One region of the Kineococcus endophyticus genome, then DNA from elsewhere that is predicted to be linked to it. Evidence: riboswitches for the same ligand, from Rfam matches in the RefSeq annotation. Region 1 holds a riboswitch; each other region holds the start of a gene.
What was found. A riboswitch is a leader RNA that binds a small molecule or an ion and turns the genes downstream of it on or off. The one in region 1 is predicted to bind S-adenosylmethionine.
Positions count from the first base shown of each region.

Region 1 (6,461 bases):
GGGCGCACCCGCGCAGGGACTTGAAGGGTCGTCGGCGTGATCGTCGTCGCACATCGGCGGCGGCGGTCCTCTCCTGGGTCTCGGGAACGGTCTGTCAACGGTGAACGGAGCATCGCACGAGCGAGTTCCCTCGGCACGCCGTCGAGGACCGGGTCAGACCGGTCGGGGCAGGGCGAACCGCGTCGTGACGCGGCGGGCGAACGCGACGTGGTCGGGCGCGCCGCTGACCTGGACCCCCGCGGCCGCCACGAGACCGTCGTCGAGCTCCAGCAGTTCCGCCGACCGCAGCGGCCACCGCTCGTGCTCGTTCGCGATCCACCAGGTCCGGCCGAGGTGCTCGGCGTGCAGGCCGAAGCGCGACGTGAGGAACACGCCCAGGTCGTCGACCGCCGTGCCGCCCTCGCGGACGGCGACGCGGCTGGTCACGCCCTCCCGCGTCCGGCACGTCCACAGCAGTTCCCGCGCGCCCTCCTGCACGCGGATCGCGTGGCGCATGTGCGACCACCGGTAGGGCAGCCCGAACGCCAGCTGCGCGCCCAGCACGACCGCGAGCCGGCTCGCGTCCAGGCTCGCGAAGACGACGCCGCGCCGGCCCTCGTCGTCGACGGAGTAGAAGCGGACGTTCGTCTCCAGGAACGTCCCCGCGTACGGCACGCTGACCCGCCGGCCCGGCCCGGCGCCGCGGAGGGTGAAGGGGATGAGCCCCACGTAGGTGGCGCCGTCCAGCACGTCGGGGCGCACCCCGGGGGGCATGAACGGGGCTATGCGCTCGGGGTCGACGGCCCAGTGCAGGAAGGCCAGGTCGTCCCAGTGCTGGTGCATCATCACCGGCCCCGTGAGGGCGACGGCCTCGGGCGAGGGCAGGCGGTCGATCACCGGATCAGGGTGCCCGAGGACCCCCGGTCCGGCGACCGGTTCGGCAGCACCCCCACAGCTGGCCTACAGTGACGCCACCATCCAGAGCGGCCGAGAGACCTGGCTCGACGACGCCGCAGCAACCGCCTCCTCGTGAGGTGTGGTGCTCATGCCGGGACCGATGGAGGAGATCGTGACGACGACACCCGTGACCGGCAACGCCCCCGCCCCCACCGCGCCGACCGGCCGGGTCGACGCCGCCGGCGTGACCCTGCGCGGGGTCAGCCGCTCCTTCGGCGGCCGCCGGGTCCTCGCCCCGCTCGACCTCGACCTCGCCGCCGGCAGCACGGTGGCCCTCGTCGGCGCCTCCGGCTGCGGGAAGTCGACGCTGCTCCGCCTGATCGCCGGCCTCGACACCCCGACGTCGGGGGCGGTGGAGGTCGCCGGGCAGCCCGTCCGCGGCGTCCACCCGCGCACGGCCGTCGTGTTCCAGGAGCCGCGCCTGCTGCCGTGGCGCGACCTCGCCGGCAACGTCGCCTTCGGGTTGCCCCGCGGGACCGACCGCGCCGCAGGCCGGGCCGAGGTGCTGCGCTGGCTCGAGGTCGTCGGGCTCGAGGAGTTCGCCGACCACCGACCGCGCCGCGTCTCCGGCGGCATGGCCCAGCGGACAGCCCTGGCCCGCGCCCTCGTCCGCCGCCCCGGGGTGCTCCTGCTCGACGAGCCGTTCGCGGCGCTCGACGCGCTGACCCGGCTGAAGATGCAGGACCTCCTCGACGACGTGCAGCGCAGCACCGGCGCGACCGTCGTCTTCGTCACCCACGACGTCGACGAGGCCCTGCACCTCGCCGACCGGGTCCTCGTTCTCGGCCGTTCCGACGAGACCGGGGACGGTGCCGGCATCGTCCGTGACCTCGCCGTCGACGCCCCCCGCCCGCGCGACCGCGCCGACGCCGCCACGGCCCGGCTGCGTGTCGAACTGCTCGACCTGCTCGGCGTCCCGCGCTCCGCCTGACGCACCCACCTCACCCCCCACCCCCTGGGAGACCTGTGTCCACGCTGCCCTCGTCCACGTCCAGCACCTCCCGTCGCGCCCTGCTCGGCCTCGGTCTCGGCGGTCTCGCGCTCACCGCGGCCGCCTGCGTCCAGGGCGAGTCGTCCTCCGGCAGCCCCGCCGCCGCGCCCGCATCGGGCTCGGGCGGTGGCGACCGCGTCCGCCTCGACTACGCGCTCTACAACCCGCTGAGCCTCGTGGTGCGGGAGCAGAAGCTGCTCGAGGACGCCGGGCTGACCGTCCAGTGGGAGCAGTCCCAGGGCAGCAACAAGGCCAACGAGTTCCTCCGCAACGGCAACCTCGACCTCGCCTCCACCGCGGGGTCGGCCGTGCTGCAGGCCCGCACGAACGGCTCCCCCGTGCAGACCGTCGAGGTCTACTCCCAGCCGGAGTGGACCGCGCTCGTCGTCGGCAAGGACTCGACGGTCACCGACGTCGCGGGTCTGCGCGGCAAGAAGATCGCCGCGACGACCGGCACCGACCCGTACTTCTTCCTGCAGCAGGCCCTCGCCCAGGCCGGGTTGTCCGGCACCGACGTCGAGATCCTCAACATCCAGCACGCCGACGGACGCGCCGCACTCGAACGCGGGGACGTCGACGCGTGGGCGGGCCTGGACCCGAACATGGCCGCGACCGAGCTCCAGGCGGGGTCGAAGCTGCTGTACCGCAACGTCGACTTCAACACCTACGGCGTGCTGAACGCACGCGAGGAGTTCGTGCAGAACTCCCCCGACCTCGTCCAGCAGGTCGTCGACGCGTACGCGAAGGCCCGTGCGTGGGCGCTGGCGAACCCCGCCGACCTCGCCACCCTCTACGCCACGACGGCGCAGTTGTCCCCGGAGGTGGCCGCCCGCGTGCTGGAGCGCACGACGCTCGACCTGGACGGGGTTCCGGGCGACGCGCAGCGGACCGTGCTGTCGGGGATCGTCCCGCTGATGGCCGCGACGGGCGACGTGCCGTCGGAGGACGCGGCGCGCAAGGCCCTCGACACGTTGCTCGTGCCGGAGTTCGCACAGAAGGCGAGCGCCGCGTGAGCGTGCTGGACGCTGGTGCTGCGCCGGCGGCGGCGGACCGCGCCCCGACCCGGCGGCCGCGGTCGCGCTGGTGGCTGGGAGCCGTCGTCCCCGTCGCGCTCGTCGTGGCCTGGTGGGTCACGACGGCCGCCGGGTTGTTCCTGCCGAGCCAACTTCCCTCCCCGGCCGACGTCCTCACCGCCGCACAGCAGCTGTCGGCGACCGGCGCGCTGCAGCTGAACATCGCGATCAGCGTCCAGCGCGTGCTCGTCGGGTTCGCCTGCGGCGCGGTGGCGGGGCTCGTCGTCGGTGGTCTGACGGGGTCCTCCGCGACGGCCTACCGCCTGCTGTCCCCCACGCTCGGCGCCCTGCGCGCCGTGCCGTCCCTGGCCTGGGTCCCGTTGCTGGGGCTGTGGATCGGGCTCGGCGAACCCCCGAAGATCACCCTCGTCGCGATCGGGGCGTTCTTCCCCGTCTACACGACGGTCGTCTCCTCCCTCACCCACCTCGACCCCGCGCTCGTCGAGGTCGGCCGCGCCTACGGCCGGCGCGGGCTGGGCCTCTTCACGTCGGTCCTGCTGCCCGCCACCGCCCCGGCCCTGCTGTCGGGGTTGCGGCTCGGGCTCGCTCAGAGCTGGCTGTTCCTCGTCGCCGCCGAACTGATCTCGTCCTCCATCGGCCTCGGCTACCAGATGACGAACGGGCAGAACACCTCCCGCACCGACCAGGTGTTCCTGGCGATCATCCTGCTGGCGCTCCTGGGCAAGGCGACCGACCTGGTCCTCGGCGTCGTGGAGAACCGGGTCAAGGCTTCCCGGGAGTGAGCCGGACCCGGTGCGCTCGCCGCGCCTCGGCGAACCCGGCGAGGACGGCGTGCGCGTCGAGGGCGAGCGTCAGCGCCTTGGACCGGCGGCGCGGCCCGACGACGGCGAACTCCGTGGAGGTGCGCACCTCGTCGGTCCACCGGAGCTTGGCCTGGTTGGGGCCCGTCGACAGGTTCAGCACCCGGTGCCCGGCTTCCTGCGCGTCCTTCACGGCGAGGGACAGCAGGTAGGTCACGGCCGAGTACGGCCACGCGCGTTCGGACACCCCGGACGTCGAGGAGTAGCTGGCCGAGCGGGTGTGCAGGACGAGTTGGCTCGCCTCGACGGTCTCGCCGACGAGCAGTTCGTAGACGCTCGCGCCGCCGTGCTCCCCGGCGCGGGTCACGACGTCGCGCAGGTAACCGAGCACGCGCGGGTCGGCGTAGATGTCGGCGTGCACGGGGCGGCCGTCGCGCAGTTGCGAGCGCTCCCCGTGCAGGGCGACGAGCCGGTCGAACGCGGCGGGCAGGAGCGCGGGGTCGGTGACCCGGCGCACGGACCAGCCGTCGGCACCGACGTCGCGCGTGAGCCGGTTCCGGGCGCGCCGCAACGACTCCTTGAGGTTCCGGCGGCCGGCGTAGACGTTGTCGACGCCTTCAAGCCGCAGCACCGCCGACGGCCGGGTGCGCCGCTGCAGGAGGGTGAAGGACCAGTCGGGCAGCCACTCCGGCTCGAACCACGGGACGTTCTCGCCGAGCGCGAACTGCGCCACGTCCCAGCCCGTGGGGTCGGCGCAGAGGTGGCCGACGACGGCGCGCGCGACGTCGCGGGCGCACGTCGGGTCGGTCAGCAGGGCGGGCTGCTCGAACGGCCCGATCCACAGGCTGCCGGTGCCGATGGGTTGCACGAGCGTCGCCAGGCCGCGCAGCACCGAGCGGCGGTACAGCGGGGCGATGCCCACGAGGCGGTCGCCGTCGCGGACCTCGAGCACGAGCGGTTCGTGGCGGGGGTCACCGGCGAAGTGGTCCAGCCAGGTGAGCGCCCAGTCGGGTCCGGTGAAGGGGTTGGCCTCGCCGGCGGCGTCGTGCAGCGCCTGCCAGTCGTGGGCGAGCTTCTGCACCGCGGTGAGCTGCCGGTGCTCGGTGACGTGCAGGTCCATGCGGCACTCGTTCCCTCGGTGAGCGGTGGTCTGCCCCGATGCTGCGGGGTGCGGACGGGTGAGGTCGATGACCCGGTGCGTCCGTGCAGGGCCGGACGGGGGACGAATCACCTCCTCGGCGCACCCGGGTTCCCGACGAACGGGTGACTCCGGTATCCGACGGCGACCACGGGGTCCGACGCTGGCGGCATGAGGATCGCTGTCGTGGGCGCCGGGCCGTCCGGCCTGGTCACCGCCGCCGTGCTGACGCAGTTCGGCCACGAGGTCACCGTGCTGGAGAAGGCGCCCGACCTCGGCGGCGTGTGGAGCTCGACCCGGCGCTACCCCGACGTGTCGACCCAGGACGACCGCGTCTCCTACGCGTTCTCGGACGTGCCCATGCCCGCGGACTTCCCCCTGCACCCCACCGGGAACCACGTCCGCGCCTACCTCGAGCACTACGCCGACGTGAAGGGCGTCCGTGACCGCGTCCGCCTCGGTGCGACGGTCGAACGCGCCGTCCCCGCCGGCGACGGCTGGTCCGTGCAGGTCCGCGACGCGCAGGGCGTCTCCCTCCTGGACGTCGACTGGCTCGTGCTCGCGAACGGCGTGTTCTCGACCCCGCACGTGCCGGACTGGCCGGGCCGCGACGTGTTCGACGCCACCGGTGGGCAGGTCGTCGAACCCACCCAGCTCGGCGACGGTGCCGTCCTCGCGGGGCGCGACGTCGTCGTCGTGGGCTGGGGCAAAACCGCGTGCGACGTCGCCGTCGCCGCGTCGCGGACGGCGCGCTCGACGACCGTCGTGGCCCGGGCCGTCCGGTGGAAGGTCCCCAAGCGCATCGCCGGATCGTTGACGTTCCGCCACCTGCTCCTGACCCGCCTCGGGGAACACCTGATGGCCCCGGAACGGACGACCCGCTTCCAGACCCTGCTCGCCACCGTCGACGCTCCGGTGCGGCGCGCGGTGCTCTGGTCCCTGGCCCAGCGGATCGCCCGCCGCACGGGTGCGCGCGGAGTCGGTCTGCTGCCCGACACGCCCCTGCCCTACGCGGACAGCCTCGTCACGGACGGGTTCTTCGAGGCGGTCCGCAGCGGTCGCATCACCGTCCGCCGCGAACGGTCGATCACCGCGCTGGGTGCGGGGGACGTGCAGTTGTCCGACGGGTCGCGCGTGCCGGCGGACGTCGTGGTCGCCGCGACGGGTTTCGACCAGGACCTCTCCCCGCTGGACGCGTCCGTGCGTGAACGCCTGCTGGACGCCGACGGCGTCATGGCGCTGCACCGGCGGATCCTGCCGGCCGACGTCCCCCGCCTGGCGTTCGCCGGATGGGGCAACACCTACCGCAGCCCCCTGTCGGCGGAGGTGGGCGCGGTGTGGCTCGCCGGCCACCTGGCGGGCGTGGTGCCCGCTCCGCGCCGGGACGAGGTGCAGCGCACGGGCCACCGGTTCCACCTGACCCACCGGCAGGCCGCCGCCCACCGGCAGCAGCAGGTACCGAGCGGATCGTTCGCTGTGCTCGACCAGATGCTCGACGACCTCGGTCTGCCGCTGCCCGCCGCCGTGCGACGCGGTCAGTGGACGACACCCCTGACCCCGGC
Region 1 covers NZ_JBFNQN010000003.1:16,849-23,309, reverse strand. Annotated here, with positions in the region: gene AB1207_RS04270 (YqjF family protein) at 154-876, opposite strand; SAM riboswitch class I at 951-1,043, shown strand; gene AB1207_RS04265 (ABC transporter ATP-binding protein) at 1,121-1,867, shown strand; gene AB1207_RS04260 (aliphatic sulfonate ABC transporter substrate-binding protein) at 1,948-2,940, shown strand; gene AB1207_RS04255 (ABC transporter permease) at 2,937-3,743, shown strand; gene AB1207_RS04250 (GNAT family N-acetyltransferase) at 3,724-4,881, opposite strand; gene AB1207_RS04245 (flavin-containing monooxygenase) at 5,071-6,461, shown strand, end outside.

Region 2 (6,461 bases), 230 kb from region 1:
TCGGTCGTGACGTGCTGCAGCCGGTCCCCCGGCGCGGCCCCGGCGAGGTCGACGCCGGTCCAGCCGCCGAACAGGGCGAGCGCGCCCTCCCGGCTGGCGTGCTCGCGCAGGTCGGCCAGCAGGGCGTGGGCCTCGGCGTCGGAACTGCGCACGACGGGGGTCAGGCCCGCGTACACGGCGACGGACCGGGGGTCACGCCCGGCCTCCTCCACCTTGCGGCGCAGCGAGTCCACCGAGCGGTGGGCGATCGCGGCGGTCGGGGCGATGACGAAGACGCACTCGGCGTGGCGGGCCGCGAACTCCTGCCCGCGCGGGGAGGAACCGGCCTGGAACACGACGGGCGTGCGCTGCGGGGAGGGTTCGCACAGGAACGCGCCGGGCACGTCGAAGTACCGGCCGTGGTGGGCGATGTCGTGCACCTTCGCCGGGTCCGCGTAGACGCCGCGGGCCGCGTCGCGGACGACGGCGCCGTCCTCCCAGGACCCCTCCCAGAGCTTGTAGCAGACCTCGAGGTACTCCTCGGCGACGTCGTAGCGCTCGTCGTGGGCGACCTGGGCGGTGAACCCGAGGTTGCGGGCGGCGGAGTCGAGGTACCCCGTGACGACGTTCCAGGCGATCCGGCCCTCGGTGAGGTGGTCGAGCGTCGTGAGCCGGCGAGCGAGGGAGTACGGCTGCTCGTACGTCGTCGTGACGGTGAGGCCGAACCCGAGGTTCTCGGTGACCGCCGCCATCGCCGACACCGCCGCGAGGGGGTCGTTCACGGGGACCTGCGCCGCGGCGCGGACGGCGGCATCGCGGGACCCGCCGTACACGTCGTAGGTGCCGAGGACGTCGGCGAGGAACAGCGCGTCGAAGCCGCCGCGCTCGAGCAACCGGGCGAGGTCGGTCCAGTGCCGCAGCGTGCGGTAGTCGGCGCTGCGGTCCTCCGGCCGGCTCCACAGGCCGGCGGCCTGGTGCCCGACGCAGGCCATGGCGAAGGCGTTGAGGCGCAGCGGTTTCACGGGGTGGGACCCTCCAGGGGCTCGTGCGCGGTCTCGCGCGTGCAGGCGGCGGCGACGGTCGTGAGGACCGCCAGGAACGTCAGGTAGCCGGCGACGAGCCAGGGCGAACCCCCGCCGGCGGCCAGCAGCGACGCTGCGACGAGCGGGGTCAGGCCCCCACCCAGGACGGCCCCGATCGAGTACCCCAGGGACGCGCCGCTGTAGCGCGTCCGGTCGTCGAACTGCTCGGCGAAGAACGCGCCCTGGGCGCCGTACTGGCTGTCGTGGCCGAGGTTGACGGCGACGACGACCGCCCCGACGACGAGGGCCGTGGACCCCGTGTCGAACAGCAGGAACGCGGGGACGGAGAACACAGCCGTCAGCACCGACCCGGCCAGGTAGACGGGGCGGCGGCCGACGCGGTCGGACAACCACCCCCAGAACGGGGTCGTCGCCAGGCTCAGCACCGACGCGACGAGCACCGCGAGCAACCCCACGTCCGCCCCGTCCGCACGCACCTCGCTGCCGAGGTAGCTGAGCGCGAAGACGGTGTAGAGGACGTAGGACCCGTTCTGCCCCAGCCGCATCCCGGTCGTGACGAGGACGCCGCGGCGGTTGGTGCGCAGGACCTCCGCCACCGGGCGGCGGGCGGTCGCCTCGGCGTCGCGGACCGCGGCGAAGGTGGGCGACTCGGTGACCTTGAGCCGGATGAGCAGGCCGACCACGACGAGGACGGCGCTGGCCAGGAACGGCAGCCGCCACCCCCAGGCCAGGAACGCGTCGTCGTCGGTGAGGGAGCGGGTCAGCCAGAACCCGCCGCTGGCCAGCACCATGCCCGCGGCCGAGCCCGTCTGCGGGATCGCACCGAACAACCCGCGCCGTCCCGTGGGGGCGTGCTCGACGGCCAGCAGGACGGCCCCGCCCCACTCCCCGCCCGCCGAGAACCCCTGCAGCAGACGGCACAGCACGAGCAGGACCGGAGCCCAGACGCCGATCTGGGCGTGCGTCGGCAGCAGGCCGACGGCGGTCGTGGAGACGCCCATGACGAGGAGGGAGGCGACGAGGACGGCCTTGCGGCCCACCCGGTCGCCGACGTGCCCGGCGACGGCCCCGCCGAGCGGGCGGGCCAGGAAGCCGACGGCGTAGGTGGCGAACGCCGCGACGACACCGACGGCCCCGCCCACGTCGGGGAAGAACAGCGGGCCGAGCACGATCGCCGCCGCCGTCCCGTAGAGGTAGTAGTCGTACCACTCGATCGTGGTGCCGACGAAGCTGCCGAGGGCCGCACGACGGCGGGCCGTGCGGGCCGCCGGGCGGGTGCGGACGTCGGGGGACTGCAGGGCGCTCACGAGATCTCCCATCGGTCCTGGCGGAAGCACCTGTCCCGCCCCACGTCGGGGACGGGATGGTTGCTGCGACGTCGACGAGCCAGGTCTCTCGGTCGCTCTGGATGGCTGCGGCGAACGTACCCCACCCCGCACCGGGTACCGCAACACGGGCGGGTGGGTGGCGGGTCCGGCCGCCCGGCCGCCGTGGCCCCCGTCGGGGGGTCCCGGGCTGGCGCGACGGGGCCGGTGGGCCGACCATCGAGGGTGCCGGGTCCGGTCCGTCCCTCCCCCGATTCACGGGTCGATCACAGGTGGTGATGCCACAGTGCGGAGCGTGAGACCTCTCCGCTTCGGCGCCGTCGTGCTGCTCCTGCTGGGCAGCATGGCCGCCTCCCTGCCCGAGGAGACGGTCGCGGCCGCGGGCGGCGCGCGTGCCGAGGGGCCCCTGCGCCCGACGCGGGTCGTCTCCCTCGGCGACTCCGTCCCCACGGGGGCCCAGTGCGACTGCTCGCCGTTCCCCGTCCTCGTGGCGGCGGACCTGGCGGCCCCCGGGCAGCGCGTGGGGCTCGAGCAGCTCGCCGAGGACGGCGCGACGTCCGACGACGTCGCGGCCACCGTCGAGGACGACCTGTCGGACTTCTCCGCCACCGACGTCGTCCTGCTCGAGGCCGGCGCCAACGACCTGGCCGACCTCGCCGACGGCTCGGACCCACTGCCGGACGAGGCGCAGGTCGACAGCGCCGCCGCCGAGGCCGTCGCCACGGTCTCGGCCACCGTCGACCGCATCGTGCCCACCGGGGCGCGGGTCGTCGTCCTGGACTACTGGGCCGTGGGGCTCGACGGGGCGGTCGCCGACCAGGAGTACACGCCCGCCGAACAGGCCGTGCAGGACCAGCTGACGGACTCCTTCGACGACCAGCTGCAGGCCGCCGTGGACGCGAAGGGCGCCCGGGTCACGTTCGTGGGCCTGCGGCAGGTCTTCCACGGCGACGACGGGAGCCTGGACCCCACGCCGCTGCTGGCCGACGACGGGGACCACCCGAACGCGAAGGGCCAGCGGGCCATCGCGGACGCCGTGCTCACGGCCCTGTCCTCCGAGCGCGCCACACGTTCACCGAACATCCGCTGAGAACGCGCCATCCCGGTCCCTCACTCCCCCATGATCGGGAGGAACGCCCACCGGCGTTCGCAGGTACGGGGGGAGTTCCACGGTGGGTCTGTCGAGTCCGGTCACCCAGTGGGTGGCCATCGGGGTGGCGTGCGCGGCACTGGTCGCGATCGTCGTCGGCTGGAGGCTGCTGGCGCGGCGGGGGGTGCTGGCGCTGCTGGGCCGGGCGGCCTCGCTCATCGCGGTCAACCTGACCGTCCTCGTGGCCGTGTTCCTCGTCGTGAACTCCAAGTTCGGCCTCTACTCCGACTGGGACGACCTCCTCGGCATCCAGTCCGCGCAGTCCGCCACGACCACGACGACGTCCGGCGGGGGCACCGGCGGCACGACGACCGTGAGCGACCCGAAGGCCGAGCAGATCGCGGGCTACGACGGCCGCGTGTTCCGCGCGCAGGTGCCCGGACCGGCGTCCGGCGTCACCGGGACGGTGCTCGTCATGCTCCCCGCCGGGTACGGGAAGGCACCCGCCCCGGCGGGCGGGTACCCCGTCATCGAGGCCTTCCACGGCTACCCGGGAACCCCGCAGCAGTGGCTGGAGGCGATGGACGTCATGCCCTCGGTCGACGGCGCCGTCGCCCGCCGGCAGATCGTGTCGCCCATCCTGGTGTTCCCCGACCTGGAGATCCCCGCGGGCCGCGACACGGAGTGCGTGAACGGCGGACCCGGTGAGCCGCAACTGGAGACGTGGATGTCGAAGGACGTCCCGGACTGGGTCGAGAGCCACTACCAGGCCGCCCGCACGGCCAGTTCCTGGGCGACGATGGGCCTGTCGATGGGCGCGTGGTGCGCCAACCAGATGACGATGCTGCACCCGGACCGGTTCGGGGCGACGATCTCCTTCGGCGGGTACTTCAGGCCGAACTTCGGGTCGTGGAAGCCGTTCGCGCTGAACAGCCCCGCGGGGCAGCGGCTCGACCTCGTGACCCTGGCCAAGGTCAGCCCGCCCGCCGTGCGCGTGTGGGCCTTGGCCTCCAAGAGCGACTCGCTGTCCTGGCCGTCGACGTCGGCCCTGGCCGCGGCCGCGCACGGGCCGCTGCAGGTGACGATGGTGACCCAGCAGCAGGGCGGGCACCGCACGAGCATCTGGGCCGGGTTCGTCCCGCAGGCCCTGGACTGGCTGGGCGAGAACCTGCAGGGTTTCGCGCCGACGTCGGCCTGAGGCCCTCCCGCGCCCGGGAACCGGGCGCGGGGCCGCCTCGACGACCGGGTCAGCCGCGACGGCGGCGGAGTTCGGCGGTGAGGGCCGGCAGGACCTCGGTGAGGTCCCCGACGATCCCGTAGTCGGCGAACTCGAAGATCGGGGCGTCGGGGTCGCTGTTCACGGCGACGACCGTCGCGGACGCCGCCATCCCGCCCTTGTGGTGGACGGCACCGGAGACGCCGAGCCCCACGTACAGGCGCGGGGAGATCGTGACGCCCGTCTGCCCGACCTGCGCCTCGTGCCCGATCCAGCCCTCGTCCGTGGCGACGCGCGTCGCACCGACGGCACCGCCGAGCACGTCGGCGAGCTCCTCGACGCCGGAGAAGTCCCCCTCGACGCCGCGGCCGCCCACGACGACCACCTCGGCCTCGGCCAGCGGGGGCCGTTCGCTCGTGGGACGGCGCGTGCGCGAGACGACGGTCACCGCCCGGGCCGCGGCCGACGCCTCGGCCGTGTGCCGGACGACGGACGGCTCCGCGGCACCGTCCTGCGCGACCGCCTGCACGGCGTGCGGGGCGACGGCGACGACGGCGAGCGGCCCGGTGACGGCGCAGGCCGTGTCCCAGGCACCGGCCAGGACGGACTTGTGCGCGGTCCAGCGGCCGTCCTCGAAGGCCACGCCCGAGGCGCCCGTGACGACACCCGCGCCGGTGCGGACCGCGAGCCGGGCGGCCACTTCGCGCCCCTCGAACGTGGACGGGACGAGGAGCAGCCCGACGTCGCCGATCGCGGGCAGGACCGTCTGCAGGGCGTCGACGACGGACGCCGTCAGCTGCGCGTCGGCACCGTCCACCGCGACCTCGTGGACGGCGTCCGCGCCGTGGGCGGCGAGCTCGGCGCTGGGGGCCGAGTACCCCACCCACACGGCGTGGACCTCGAGGCCGAGACCGCGGGCCAGGGTCAGCAGCTCCAGCGCCGTCGGGCGCACGGCGCCGTCGAGGTGGTCGACGAGGACGGCCACCCGGCCGGCCGCGCGGTTCTCCTGCTCGCTCACGCGAAACCCTTCTGCGACAGGTAGTCCACCAGGGCGGGCACCGTCTCGGCGTCCCCGGTGACGAGGACGCGGTCGGGCCGCTCGGGGCGTTCGACGGCGTGGACGACGCGCGTGGCGGAGCCGGCCGGACCCACCGCGGACTCCGCCAGGTCCAGGTCGGCCAACGTCCACGTGGTCACGGGCTTCTTGCGCGCAGCCATGATCCCCTTGAAGTTCGGGAAGCGGGCGCGGAACGCCTGGTCGGTCACGGACAGCACAGCCGGCGTCGGGGCCGTGAGCTCCTCGACGTCGGTGGAGGTCTCACGCCGCACCGACACGACCCCGTCGGCCACCTCGATGCGGTCCGCGAGCGTCAGCTGGGGCCAGCCGAGCAGCTCCGCCAGCGCCGCCGGCACGAGCGAGGTCAGCCCGTCGAGGGCGGCCATCCCGGCCACGAGGACGTCGACGGGCTGCTCGGCGTGCAGCTTGGCGACCGCCGCGGCCAGGACGCGCGCGGTCGCGATGGCGTCGGACCCCGCCACGGCGTCGTCGTGCACGTGCACGGCGGTCGACGCGCCCATCGCCAGCCCGCGGCGCAGGGACTCCACGGCAGCGCTCGGGCCGACCGTCAGGACGGTGACGTCGTGGCCCTCAGCCGGGAACCCGGCGGCCTCGGCCGTCCGCAGCCCCGCCTCGACCGCGTCCTCGTCCAGCTCGTTGAGGGTGTCGTCGTCCCCGCCCCGCACGAGCAGGCCGTCGGACCGCAGGGAGCGGGGCTGCTGGATGTCGGGGACGTGCTTGACGCAGACGA
Region 2 covers NZ_JBFNQN010000003.1:250,832-257,292, reverse strand. Annotated here, with positions in the region: gene AB1207_RS05405 (LLM class flavin-dependent oxidoreductase) at 1-1,001, opposite strand, end outside; gene AB1207_RS05400 (MFS transporter) at 998-2,341, opposite strand; SAM riboswitch class I at 2,335-2,437, opposite strand; gene AB1207_RS05395 (SGNH/GDSL hydrolase family protein) at 2,643-3,437, shown strand; gene AB1207_RS05390 (alpha/beta hydrolase) at 3,520-4,635, shown strand; gene AB1207_RS05385 (electron transfer flavoprotein subunit alpha/FixB family protein) at 4,685-5,671, opposite strand; gene AB1207_RS05380 (electron transfer flavoprotein subunit beta/FixA family protein) at 5,668-6,461, opposite strand, start outside.
Region 2: it holds a riboswitch for S-adenosylmethionine, as region 1 does, so the genes downstream of both, AB1207_RS05400 (MFS transporter) here and AB1207_RS04265 (ABC transporter ATP-binding protein) in region 1, are expected to answer to the same signal.

Region 3 (6,461 bases), on a different contig from region 1:
AGGTGGGTGTGCACCTGCGTCGCGTCCGCGGCCCCCGCGGTGGCCAGCCGGAAGGAGGCCACGGACCAGTCGAGGTACGCCGCCTGGTCGGCCGTCCGCAGCGGCAGCAGTTCCCGCAGCGCGGGCTCGTCCACCTGGACGATCCCGATGCCGGCCGCCTCGAGGTCGGCGACCTCGTCGCGCAGGGCGAGGGCGACCTGGTTCGCGGTGTCCCCCAGCGGCTGGTCGTCGCGGACGAACGACCACGCGAGGATGGTCACCGGGCCCGTCAGCATGCCCTTCACGGGTTTCGCCGTGCGGCTGGCCGTGTACGTGCTCCACGGCACCGTGATGGGCGCGGGGCGCGTCACGTCGCCCCACAGGATCGGCGGCCGGACCCCGCGCGAACCGTACGACTGCACCCAGCCGTGCTCGGTCACCGCGAACCCGTCGAGCTGCTCGGCGAAGTACTGGACCATGTCGTTGCGCTCGGGTTCCCCGTGGACGAGGACGTCGAGGCCGAGCTCCTCCTGCAGCCGCACGACACGGTCGATCTCGGCGCGCAGGAACTCCTCGTACCCCTCCTGCGCGAGCTCGCCCCGGCTCCACGCGGAACGCGCCCGGCGGATCTCCGGCGTCTGCGGGAAGGACCCGATCGTGGTCGTCGGCAGCAGCGGCAGCCCCAGGGCCTCCTCCTGCGCCGCCCGCCGCACGGCGTAGTCGCTGCGCCGGAACGCCTCCGGGGTCAGCGCGGCGAGCCGGTCGCGCACCGCCGGGCGCACCACGCCGGGGGCGCCGAGGCGGTCGGCCCGGGCCGCGGCCGAGGCGGCCAGTTCAGCGGTCACACCGGCGTCGCCGGAGTCGGCCAGGGCCCGGCCGAGCAGGACGACCTCGGCCACCTTCTGGTCGGCGAACGCCAGCCAGCTGCGCAGCCGCTCCGGCAGCGCGCTCTCGCGGGACACGTCGTGCGGCACGTGCAGCAGTGAGGTGGACGTGCCGGGGACGACGCGGGCGGCCGACTCCTCCAGCCGCCGCAGGGTCTCCCGCGCCTGCACGAGGTCCCCGCGCCAGACGTTGTGCCCGTCCACGACGCCCCCGACGACGGTCTTGCCGGCCAGGACGGACGGGTCCGCCGGCACGGAACCCTCGACGAGGTCGAGCGCGATCCCCTCCACCGCGCTCAAGGCCCCGAGGAACTCCTGCGCGTCGCCGTACGGCGTGGCCACCAGCAGCCGAGGGCGGCCGGGGACCGCGGCGAGCCGCTCGTAGGCCCCCCGCACCAGGTCGGCCAGCCCGTCGACACCGGCCGTCGCCGAGTCGCTCACGAGGCCGGGTTCGTCGAGCTGGACCCAGGTGGCCCCGGCCGCGGCGTAGGCGGTCAGCAGACCCTCGTAGGCGCCGAGCAGGTCCTCGAGCCGGCTGATCGGCGCGAAACCCTCCGGGCTGCCGTCGGCGGCCTTCGCCAGCAGGAGGAACGTCACCGGCCCGACGACGACGGGGCGGGTGAGGAACCCGTCGGCGAGCGCCTCGGCAAACTCCCGGACCCCGCGGTCGTCGGCGGACCGGAACGCCGTCGTGGGCCCGATCTCGGGGACGAGGTAGTGGTAGTTCGTGTCGAACCACTTCGTCATCTCCAGCGGGGCCAGCGCTCCGCGCCCCCGGGCGATGGTCGAGTACGCCTCGAGGTCCACCCGGCCGTCGGCCCCGACGAGGTCCGCGAAGCGCTCGGGCACCGCCCCCACGGCGACGGCGGTGTCGAGGACCTGGTCGTAGGCGGAGAACGAGGACGGGATGGACGCGTCGTGCGCGGGCAGGCCCAGCGCGTTCAGCCGCCGGACGGTGCCCGCCCGCACGGCCGCCAGGGCCGTTTCCGTCGCGGCCAGGTCGGCGCGCCCGGACCACAGCGCCTCCAGGGCCTTCTTCGTCTCCCGGTCGGGGCCGATGCGGGGGTAGCCGAGGACGGTCGCGGTCCACGCCGGCTGGTCGGTGGTCGGGTGCTGGCTCATCGGGAGGCTCCTCCTACCGCGCGGACGCGGCGTTCGGCGGGACGCGTCAGGTTCGTGTGATCGCGCAGGTGGTCGAGCAGGTCGAGGACGGGCTCGACCGCGTTGAAGGTGTAGAGGTGCAGACCGGGGGCCCCGGCGGCGAGCAGGTCGCGCGCCAGCCCGGAGGTGAACGCCGTCGCCGCCCGGCGGCGGACCCGGACGTCCTCGGTGTCCAGGGCCGCGAGCAGGGCCCGCGGGGCGGGCACGCCCGTGAGCTCGCCGATCCGTTCCAGCCGCCGCACCTCGTGGGTCACGGCGAGGCCGGGCAGGAGCGGGATGGTGACGCCCGCGGCCCGGGCGCGGGCCACGAACGCCGCGTACTCCCGGGCGGACCAGCCGACCTGGCACACGGCGAACTGCGCGCCGGCGTCCTGCTTGGCGCGCAGGACCGCGAGTTCGTGCCCGTCGCGGTCCCGGGGGAACGCGGCGACGGCGAGGCTGAGCGGGGGGACGTCGACGGGGAGACGCCCGCCCCGCAGCGCGAGGCGCCGCCGGTCGGCGACCTGGAGGAGTTCGACGAGGTCGCGGGCCGTCGCGACGCCGTCGGGGTGGGGACGGAACTGCGCCGCCCCCGTGCCCGCCGGCGGGTCCCCGCGCAGGGCGAGGACGTTGCGGACGCCGGCGTCGAAGAACTCGCAGGCCAGGTCGACGACCTCGCGGCGGGAGGAACCGACGCACGTCAGGTGCGCCATCGCAGGCACGGCCGTGGAACTCAGGACGTGGGCCAGCAGGTCCCGGCTCGGTCCGCGCGTCGCGCCGGCCGCCCCGAACGTGACGGACACGAAGTCCGGCTGCGTGGCCAGCAGGTCGGACAGCCTGCGCCACAGGGCATCCCGACCCTCCGGCGAGCGGGGCGGGAACAGTTCGAAGCTCAGGGTCGGCCGCCCCGCCGCACCGGCGACGAGGGGCGCGAGGGTCATCGGGCCGGTCCTGCGCCGGGACGCGGGGACGGGTCGACAGGGGTGCTGCTCATCACGTGCTCCATCGGCCTGGCGTTAGCACCCTCGCCCGGGCTCGGGGGGTTGCTGCGGCGTCGTCGAGCCAGGACTCTCGGCCGCTCTGGATGGTGTTGATCGACCATAGAGCGGTCCGCGCGACCTCCACAAGTGGCTCCCCGAGATTGCGCCGGTCGTCCCCGGACGACCACCCGGGCGGCCCAGGACGGGCTCAAGGGGAGTTCGCGGCACGCCGATGTTGATCGGTCGGGCTCCTCGTGGCAGGCTCCTGCACAGGTCATGAGCGCCAGCGACAAGCCCCGGCTCGCTGGCCGGCAACCCTCCTCCGCGGTGGGGTGCCCCGGGTGACGACCTGGCCGGTTCCGTGGTGGAGCCGGCAAGCGCGGACCTCACCGGGGCGACCCGGTCCTCCCGGTAGGGTCCCCTCCCCCAGGAGTTCCTGCGTGAGCACCAGCACCCTGTCCCCCGCCCGTCCGCGCTGTCCCGGGAGTTCCGGGGCCGTCGACGCGCTGCTGCCCGTCGTCGGGGCCGACACCCTCGTGCCGCTCGCGACGGGAGGTTCGACCACCTACGCCAACCTCGACAACGCCGCCAGCGCCCCCGCCCTCGTCGCCGTGGCCGCGCGGGTCGCGCAGGTGCTGCCCCACTACGCCAGCGTGCACCGCGGCGCGGGCTGGCTCTCGCGCGTCTCCACGGCGCTGTTCGAGCAGGCGCGCGCGGAGGTCGGCGCCTTCGTGGGGGCACGCCACGACGACCTCGTCGTCCTCACCCGCAGCACCACCGACGCCCTCGACCTGCTCTCGCGCGCCGTCCCGGCCGGGGGACGCGTGCTGGTCGCCGACGTCGAGCACCACGCCAACCTGCTGCCGTGGCAGCGGTCCGCCCGCACGACGGTGGTGCCCGGCGGCGCCGACGCCGAGGAGACGACCGCCCTCCTGGAGGCCGAGCTGGCGACCGGCCGGTACGCCCTGCTCGCCGTCGCGGGCGCGTCCAACGTCACCGGGGAGGTGCTGCCGCTGCGCCGGCTGGCCCGCGCCGCGCACGACGCGGGCGCGCGGATCGCGGTGGACGGGGCGCAGCTCCTGCCGCACCGGCGGGTCGACGTCGGGCGGGACGGGATCGACTACCTCGCGCTGTCCGGGCACAAGCTCTACGCGCCGTTCGGCAGCGGGGCGCTCGTCGGGCGGCGCGACTGGCTGGACGCCGCCGAGCCCTACCTCGCCGGCGGGGGCGCGACGCTCGACGTGCGGCACGACGGCGTGCGCTGGGCCACCGGCCCCGACCGGCACGAGGCGGGGTCCCCGAACGTCGTCGGCGCGGTGGCGCTGGCGCAGGCGTGCACCACGCTCGCCGCACTGCCCCCGGGCGCGCTGGAGGAGCACGAGGCGGCGCTGCGCGCCCGGTTGGTGGACGGGCTGACGGCGCTGGCGGGGGTCGAGGTCGTCCGGCCCCGTCCCCGCGACGCCGTGGGCGTCGTCACCTGCACCGTTCCGGGCCGGTCCGTCTCGGAGGTCGCGGCCTACCTGTCCGCCGAGCACGGCATCGGCGTGCGCGACGGCCGGTTCTGCGCCCACCGGTTCGCGGACGCCCTGGGGCTGGCCGACGGCGGCCTGCGCGTCTCCACGGGGGTGGGCACGACGTCCGCCGAGGTCGACCGGCTGCTGGCCGCGCTCCGGCGGTTCGTCACGGACGGTCCGGAGCTGGACTACGGGGTCGTCGACGGGCACTGGGCCCCGCTGTCCGACCCGCGTCCGGCGCCAGGGTCGCTGCTCGCCGCCGCCGGGCCGCTGCGGTGACCGGCGTCAGGCCAGCGGTTCGCTGCTCGGACGGGGCCCGTCGCCCGTGGGGGGCGCCTCCTGCGCGAGCACCTCGTGCAGCTCGGCCTCGAACTCGGTCCAGCTCAGCTCCCCCGGACCGGGTTCCAGACCCGGACCGCGGTCGTGCGCCGGACCGTCGGCGGGGTCGTGGCGCCGGGCGTCGTGGAGGTCGGCCGGCGACCACGGGAACCCCCACTGGCCGTGCCCGGCCAGGGCGAGCCCCTGCACGACGATCGAGCCCAAACTGGTTGCGGCAGCGCACCATCGCGCCCACGTCCCACGCAACACCTCGCACCTCCGCTCTCGGGTGCCCCACTGTCGCACACGCGCGGCGAGCCCGGGAGGTCCTCCGCGACTCCGTCCACCACGCACCCCGGGAGACCCCGTGACCACGCCCCTGCACCTGTTCCTGGACGTCGACGGAGGGGGGTGGCACCCCGCCGCCTGGCGCTGGTCGCGCAGCACCCCCGACGAGGTCTTCTCCCCCGGCCGGCTGCGCGGGTTCGCCGTCACGGCCCAGGCCCAGGGCCTGACCGGGCTGACCTTCGAGGACTCACCGCTGCCCGACGCGCGCAACCCCGTCGGGCACCTCGACGCGGTCCAGCGCGCCGCCTTCCTGGCCGGGACGACGGAGGCCGTGGGGCTGCTGCCGGTCGCGGCCACCACCTACTCCGAGCCGTTCCACGTCGCGGCCCAGATCGCCTCGCTCGACCACTCCAGCGCCGGCCGCGCCGGGTGGATCGCCACGACGTCGCCCGCCGCCGTGGCGCGCAGCGTCGACCTGCCGGTCGCGCCGGACCCGGCCGGCGAGCTCGCGGACGTGGTGCACGCGGTCCGGTCCCTGTGGGACTCCTGGGAGGACGACGCCGTCGTCCGCGACGTGGCCACCGGCCGGTACGTCGACCGCGACCGGTTGCACCACGTCGACGTCGACACGGGCCGCTGGTCGGTCAAGGGGCCGCTGACCGTGCCCCGGTCCCCCCAGGGGCACGCGGTCGTCGTGGTCCGCGAGGAGGACCTGCGGCACCGGGCCGACCGGAGCACGGCGGACGTCGTGCTCAGCGGGGACGCCGGCGCGCGCCGGGCCCTCGGTGGCCCCCTCGTCGTCCTCGACGTCGAGGTCGTCCTCGACACCGACGCGCACGCCGCCACCGACCGGCTCGCGGCACTGGACGCCACGGCACCCGCCCCGGACCGGGGCCGGATCCGCTGGGCGGGTTCCGGTCAGGCGCTGGCCGCCTGGCTCACCGACCTGACCGGGGTGGTCGACGGGGTCCGGTTGCACGCGGCCGTCCTCGACGAGGACCTCCGCACGCTCCTGCGCACCACGGTCCCGGCACTGCGCGCCGCCCGCGTCCTGCGGCCCCCCCTGCCGGGCGCCACGTTGCGCAGCACCCTCGGGCTCGAACGCCCCGCCAACCGGTACGCCACCGGCCCCGCCCTCGTGACCACCGGAGGAGACCCCCGATGACCACCCCGTCCAGCGGCGACCTGCGCTTCCCCGACGCCGTCGTCCACTTCGGCGTCTTCTTCCAGGGCGTGAACCACAGCACGATCTGGTCCGACCCCCGCAGCGGGTCGCAGATGGCGCACTCCACGTTCGTCCAGCTGGTCCGCACCGCCGAACGCGGGTTGTTCGACGCGTTCTTCCTCGGCGAGGGCCT
Region 3 covers NZ_JBFNQN010000009.1:226,346-232,806, forward strand. Annotated here, with positions in the region: gene metE (5-methyltetrahydropteroyltriglutamate--homocysteine S-methyltransferase) at 1-1,985, opposite strand, end outside; gene AB1207_RS14640 (methylenetetrahydrofolate reductase) at 1,982-2,944, opposite strand; SAM riboswitch class I at 3,003-3,094, opposite strand; SAM riboswitch class IV at 3,256-3,369, shown strand; gene AB1207_RS14645 (aminotransferase class V-fold PLP-dependent enzyme) at 3,424-4,776, shown strand; gene AB1207_RS14650 (hypothetical protein) at 4,783-5,025, opposite strand; gene AB1207_RS14655 (LLM class flavin-dependent oxidoreductase) at 5,183-6,268, shown strand; gene AB1207_RS14660 (NtaA/DmoA family FMN-dependent monooxygenase) at 6,265-6,461, shown strand, end outside.
Region 3: it holds a riboswitch for S-adenosylmethionine, as region 1 does, so the genes downstream of both, AB1207_RS14640 (methylenetetrahydrofolate reductase) here and AB1207_RS04265 (ABC transporter ATP-binding protein) in region 1, are expected to answer to the same signal.